DNA from 2 places in the Desmospora activa DSM 45169 genome. Region 1 is predicted to be linked to the other one. Evidence: riboswitches for the same ligand, from Rfam matches in the RefSeq annotation. Region 1 holds a riboswitch; the other holds the start of a gene.
The links. Region 1 has a riboswitch for thiamine pyrophosphate ahead of thiC (phosphomethylpyrimidine synthase ThiC). Riboswitches for the same ligand answer to the same signal wherever they lie in the genome.
Positions count from the first base shown of each region.

Region 2: another riboswitch for thiamine pyrophosphate. It lies ahead of C8J48_RS10090 (thiamine phosphate synthase); the one in region 1 lies ahead of thiC (phosphomethylpyrimidine synthase ThiC).

Region 1 is NZ_PZZP01000001.1:2,507,600-2,511,015, reverse strand. It holds gene C8J48_RS12070 (NAD(P)H oxidoreductase) at 1-69, shown strand, start outside; gene thiC (phosphomethylpyrimidine synthase ThiC) at 313-2,061, opposite strand; TPP riboswitch at 2,274-2,384, opposite strand; gene C8J48_RS12060 (ABC transporter ATP-binding protein) at 2,612-3,416, shown strand, end outside.
Region 2 is NZ_PZZP01000001.1:2,072,135-2,075,550, reverse strand. It holds gene C8J48_RS10105 (DedA family protein) at 38-649, shown strand; gene C8J48_RS10100 (COG2426 family protein) at 760-1,245, shown strand; gene C8J48_RS10095 (2Fe-2S iron-sulfur cluster-binding protein) at 1,386-1,685, shown strand; TPP riboswitch at 1,753-1,854, shown strand; gene C8J48_RS10090 (thiamine phosphate synthase) at 1,852-2,508, shown strand; gene thiO (glycine oxidase ThiO) at 2,526-3,416, shown strand, end outside.

The DNA.
Region 1 (3,416 bases):
CTGATAGAAAAAATGCTTACCCAGGCTTATCAACTAGGATTGCATTATGCCGATCGAGACTGGGACTAAATCGGCATCAATTTACGGGTAGTTATCCTCTATTGGGTGTGCTCTCTCGAAATATTAAAAGTTGACGCCTGTAAATACAGACGTCAACGTGATATCTATGACTAATATCGGTAATTGTGATAAAGGTTGTATCTATGCCTATTGTGGGGGAGGATGGAGTGTGGGACTTATAACATAAATTTATAATGCTCTCTAGATATGGCGGATTTAAAAAAGGAGCCTCATAGGCTCCGTTAAAAATATTTATCGATAAATTTGTGCACCGCTCTGCTTAAATTCTTCCGCTTTTTCCTGTAAGCCCTGTTCGAGTGCCTCGCGGGTATCCAACCCCCGTTCCGCTGCATATTCTCGAATATCTTGCGTGATGCGCATCGAGCAAAATTTCGGTCCGCACATGGAGCAGAAATGAGCGGTTTTGGCCGGTTCGGCGGGAAGGGTTTCATCATGATATTGGCGGGCGCGGATGGGGTCCAACGACAGATTGAACTGATCTTCCCAGCGAAATTCAAACCGCGCTTTGGAGAGGGCGTCGTCCCACTGTTTGGCCTGAGGGTGACCTTTGGCCAGATCAGCAGCATGGGCGGCGATTTTGTAGGTGATTACGCCTTCTTTTACATCATCCCGGTTGGGCAGGCCCAGATGCTCCTTGGGCGTTACATAGCAGAGCATAGCGGTGCCGTGCCAGCCGATTAGCGCCGCCCCGATGGCAGAGGTGATATGGTCATAGCCGGGGGCGATATCCGTTGTCAGCGGTCCCAAGGTGTAGAAAGGCGCTTCACGGCATACTTTTTGCTGAATGTCGACGTTTTCTTTGATCTGATGCAGGGGGACGTGACCGGGCCCTTCCACCATTACCTGGACATCGTGTTTCCAGGCGATCGCGGTCAGCTCGCCCAAGGTTTCCAGCTCGGCAAATTGTGCCTCATCATTGGCGTCGGCGATGGACCCCGGTCGTAGACCGTCACCTAAGGAGAAGGCAATGTCATAGGTACGCATAATTTCGCAAATTTCCTCAAAATGCGTGTATAGAAAGCTTTCCTGGTGGTGAGCTAAACACCAGGCGGCCATGATCGATCCACCGCGGGAGACGATTCCCGTCAATCGGTTAGCGGTTAAGGGAATGTGGTGCAGTCGGACCCCGGCGTGGATAGTAAAATAATCCACCCCTTGTTCCGCCTGTTCGATCAGGGTGTCGCGATAGATTTCCCAGGTGAGTTTTTCCGGTTCTCCGTTCACTTTTTCCAAGGCTTGATACAGCGGAACCGTGCCGACAGGAACGGGACTGTTGCGAATCACCCACTCCCGGGTAGTATGGATATCCTTGCCGGTGGAGAGATCCATGATTGTGTCCGCTCCCCAGCGAGTGGCCCACATCATTTTCTCCACTTCTTCTTCAATGGAGGAAGAGACGGCGGAATTGCCGATATTGGCGTTGATTTTTACGTGAAAATGCTTGCCGATCACCATTGGCTCACTTTCGGGGTGATTGATGTTGGAGGGTAGGATGGCTCGGCCGGCGGCGATTTCACTGCGGACAAATTCCGGGGAAACCCCTTCGCGGATAGCGGCAAACTCCATCTCAGGGGTGATGATGCCTTGTCGTGCATAATGGAGTTGCGTCACATTATGGCCGGTTTTCGCTCGCAGGGGACGGCGGCGTAATTTTGGATATTCCGGGGTGTGATCGCGATCGGAGCGGCGGCCGTTGTCGATCGGCTTTACCGGTCGTCCTTCTGTCTCCTCCACGTCACTGCGTTCGTGGATCCAGCGAGAGCGTAAGCGTGTCAGTCCTGCAGTCACATCGATGTCCATATCCGGGTCGGTGTGGGGACCACTGCTGTCATAGACGCGTAGGGGTGCGTTGTCCTCGTTTCCAAAGCGGCCTTGGGTCGGGGAAAGGTGAATCTCCCGCATCGGTACCCGGATATCCTCCCGTGATCCGGTTTGATACACCTTGTGGCTGTTGGGAAAATGATGATGGATCGGTTGCATGGTTAATCCTCCTCACTTTGTTGGCAACCCCACCAACAGCAAGAGGGTCAGACGGGGGCGGTGATACTGCAATCAATAAAAAAAGCCGTACGGCAGCGTACGGCTCCTTTGCTATGAACGAACCCACCGGTGATGGTGAGCCTTTGCGTCGAATCTTCACCGCCCTCTTGTTTGAGGTTCGGTCCGAATTCGACATTCCGCTCAAGATCATACAAAGGATACTTTCCATTTCCTACGCTGGCATTACCCAGATCAGGTTTAACGGTCGGCGTTGATTACCCGCCCTCTCAGCCTGGCTCCTCCAAGCTCCCGTTTGTATGAGGTTGCTTGCCCAACAACTTATCATATCCGGATGACATTGGCAACGGAAAAATTGAATTTTTTTTATGTGATCACCGCAACTTTTTGTCGATTCCATCTGTCTATAAAAAGGATAATCACAACCAAAGTTGTCACCGTTTCCGGCAGAAACCGGGGTTGTGCCTTTCCATTACTCCTATAGATAGGGTATGCTGGTGATAGCGGATGGGTTGGAAAGGATGATGGTTTCTTGCGCATTGAATGGTCTCATGTGAACAAAGTGTTTTATGGAAAAGAAGAGGGCGATCGTTTTTCCTACCAACGCCAAGCGCAGACCGGACTGCTGGACTTCACAGCTTCCCTAAAACAGGGAGTGACTGTCATACTGGGACCGGAAGGCTCCGGCAAGAGCACACTGCTGCGGGTGACTGCGGCGGCGGCTGTCCCGGATGACGGAAGGATCACCTACCAAACCCACCGCAGTGAAGTTCATGTATGGTCAAAAAGCATCGCTGCCATGGGCAGTGCTTCCCCGATGGAAGCACTGCGACAGCGTATCGGTTATGTCCCCCAGCGAAAACGGTTGAATCATGACACCCCCTTGGATGAGTCTCTTCTGTATCTGGCTCAATCCTATCAGCTTCCACAACCGAAAAAACGTGCCGCGGAGCTGATTGCCCGGTGGGGGTTGGCTGGTGTTCGAAAACAGCCGTTAAATGAATTGTCTCGGGATGTGGCAGCCCGTTACATAATCGCTCGCAGTCTGATCAGCGAACCACCCATTTGGTTGCTGGACGAACCTGCCCATGGATTGGATGATTGGGGCTGGCAATTGTTTATGCAGGAATTGACTCGCCGTCGTCAACACGGGATTACTGTACTGGCTACCAACGATTTGGAGCTGGCAGAAGCGGCGGACCACCTTCTCTTGATGGAAGCGGGATCTTGCCGCCGGATTGGCCCACGCAAAATTTTAACCGCCGGTGTTCCTGACGGTACGGTTGCTTCCTGGTACCGAACGATGCAAACTTTTTCAAAGGTAAAAACCCGGTCTC
Region 2 (3,416 bases), 440 kb from region 1:
ATCTTATTGGGCGTGAAGGATGGAGCGGGGCTGAGTGATGGAACAGACGATGTTGGAAATCATTTGGCAATACGGATACCTGGGTATCTTTCTCTTTTTGGCGTTGGGAATCGTCGGATTACCTTTGCCGGATGAGATTATGATGACCTTTGTCGGTTATCTGGCCTCTGTGGGGCAATTAAATCTAGCTCTGACGTTTTTTAGTGCATGGGCAGGTTCCATGTGCGGGATTTCAGTCAGCTATTGGTTGGGGAAGCGGTTAGGCTATCCTTTTTTTAATCGCTATGGGAATAAGGTATGGATTACCCGTAGGCGTTTAATACAGGCCCGGCTTCTCTTTCGCAAATACGGCAGCTGGGTTTTGTTTTTTGGTTACTTTATTCCCGGGGTCCGTCATGTGACTGCTTATATTGCTGGTATTTCCCAACTATCGATAAATCAATTTGCCCTATATGCTTATAGCGGGGCGTTCACCTGGTGTACCACCTTCATCGGAGTCGGTTTTTTCGTTGGTGCCAAGTGGGGAAAAATGATCGAAATGGTCCATCATTACGGAGTGATGCTGCTGTGGATGATGTTGGCAATCGGCACCGTTTGGATCGTGCGCCACATTGTCTCACAATACTCACACCTGTTCATCCGAAAATAGGTCACAATCGAGGAACATACCCATAACAGACCCTGGTTTGTGACCATATCCTATAAGAACAACCATGCTCATCACTGCTTCTTTGTTCTGGAGAGGAGAAATCAGTCGAGATGACCGAATGGTTGGCTTGGTTCCCTAAGGAATTGCAAGTATTAATATTGGCGGGCACCCCTTTTGTCGAGCTAAGGGGGGCGATTCCTTATGCAACCGTGATCGGCCTGCCGTATCATCAAGCTCTTTTGTTTGGGATCCTCGGCAATCTGATCCCGATTATCCCTTTGCTCTACTTTTTTGAACCGTTGATGAAGTGGCTATACAAACAGTCTCCGCGCTATCGCCGTTATTTTGACCGCATTCAGAAAAATGCGGTGGAAAAAGGCGGTTCGATTCGCAAATTTGGGGCGCCGTTGGGACTGTTTCTGTTTGTGGCCATACCGATGCCGGGTACGGGTGCGTATACCGCCTGTTTTGCAGCGTCTTTCTTCCGTGTGCCCTTCTGGGTTTCAGTTGGTTCAATCGCAGGGGGAACGATTGTTTCCGGCCTGATGTTTGCCACGTTGAGCCATTACTTGGCTTCCTGGTTTGGTTGGATGTAGAAAGAAAAAACCATGGGTGTTTCGCCCATGGCAATGATGGACAAGCCAAAAAGAGATTGAGACATGTTGATTATCAAGAGGGTGGAAGGGTTTTTGAAAGCGAAGAGCCTTAGATAAGAGAAAAAAGGAGGAATCAAACCATGCCAAAGGTACACATCATCGTTGGAAAAGAAGAGCATTCCCTGGAAGTGGGAGAAGGGGACAACTTGCTGTTTGAAGCGGTTTCCCGTTCGGTGATGATTCCTTTTAACTGTACTTCCGGCCGATGTGGAACTTGTCGTGTCCGCGTAGTGGAAGGAGCGGAACATTTAAGCGAAATGGGCGACCGGGAGGAGCTCCGCCTGGGAGACGAACAGGTGGAAAAAGGGTATCGCTTGGCTTGTCAATCGTTTGTGTTTGGTGATGTTACGGTAGAAGTGCCGCAACCTCGCTTATATTAAAGTGAATTTGCCGTTTGACGGAATCTCGAATCCATTGCTACAATGGAGACAAATCACATACCTGATCTTACTCCACTAGGGGTGCACCATGTGCTGAGAGGGGGCTTGCTCCCAACCCTTTGAACTTGACCTGGTTCATACCAGCGTAAGAAAGTGGGGAAACCGTATGATTGAGCATTTTCGCCGGTATCCCCATGGATACCGGCTTTCTCATGTGGTTAACCGTCAACGGCCCCAACTCCACTTGGTTGTTGGGCATCCGTACTCATTGGAACAGGTGGTAGAGGTGTGTCAAGAAGCACATTCTTATCTGGATCATATTCATCTGCGATTAAAGGGAAGCACAGCGAAGACGGTAACACAATGGGCAGAAAAGTTGCTGTCGATAACGAGCACACTTTCCCACCAGTTAGTAATCAATGGCATGCCTGAGGTAGCCAAAACGTTTAATGTTGGCTTGCATTTGCCGGAATCGGCCCCTTTTGTCAAAGATCATTCGCGGGCGGTGGGTGTTTCGGTTCATTCCGTTGCATCGGCCCAAGTCAAGGAGACGGCAGGGGCGGCGTATCTCTTTTTTGGTCATGTCTATGACTCGCAGTCAAAGCCAGGGTTGCCGCCGCAAGGTGTAGCCGCTCTGCGCAAAGTGGTTAACGGCGTTACCATCCCAGTTATCGCGATCGGCGGTGTGGAGGAAAGGCGCTTGGCAGAATTGGGCTCGACAGGGTGTGCTGGAGTGGCGGTGATATCAGCGATCATGGATGCTCATGATCCGGGCGAGACCGCTCGAAGAATGCGGGAGGCGTTGGTGCGACATTGGACCTAAAAGGAGCGAAATCCGATATGACGCAAACAGCGGATGTAATCATTGTCGGCGGCGGGGTAATCGGGTGTGCGATCGCCTACGCGTTGGCGGAAAAAGGGACAGAGGTAACCGTGTTGGAACGGGATCGTATTGGGGCTCATGCCTCATCGGCAGCGGCGGGAATGCTGGGAGCCCAGGTGGAAATGTCGTTTCCCGGTCCCATGTTGGATCTCTGTTTACAAAGCCGAGAACGGTATCCTCTGTGGCAGCACCGTTTGCTGGAGCAGACGGGTTTGGATATTGAGCTGCGGGAAGAAGGGATTCTCCGTTTGGCACGGACGGAGGAGGAAGTAAAAGCACTACAGGAACGGGAAAATTGGCAGCATCGCTACGGGTTAAATGCTTCTTGGATTGAAGGGGAAGCCCTGTCGCTGTCGGAACCTTCTTTGTCTCGCGAATGGTTGGGCGGATTACACATTTCCGGTGACGGACAGGTGCTGGCTCCCCGTCTGGTCCAAGCACTGGCACAGGGGGTTCGCGTGAACGGCGGATCGATTGAAGAAGGTGTGGATGTGCATGATGTAGTGACAAAAGGAAGGCGGGCAACGGCGGTAGAGACCAATCGCGGTACCTTTTATGGTGAAATGTTGGTGTTGAGTGGTGGGGTTTGGCTTTCCTCGCTTCTTTCCCGCCTGGGGATGTCACTTTCTGTCTCTCCTGTCAAGGGGGAGTCAATCGCCTTGCGTCCACAACGACCCTTGTTTCAACGGACATTGTTCGGGTCAGAAGGCGTTTATCTCGTGCCCAAACGGGATGGGCGCGTGTTGGTAGGGGCGACGGAAAAGCCGGGAGATACCCGTCCTGGGGTAACGGCAGCAGGGGCGGCATGGCTGTTGCAGGAAGCGATTCGCCTCGTTCCCGCTCTAAAA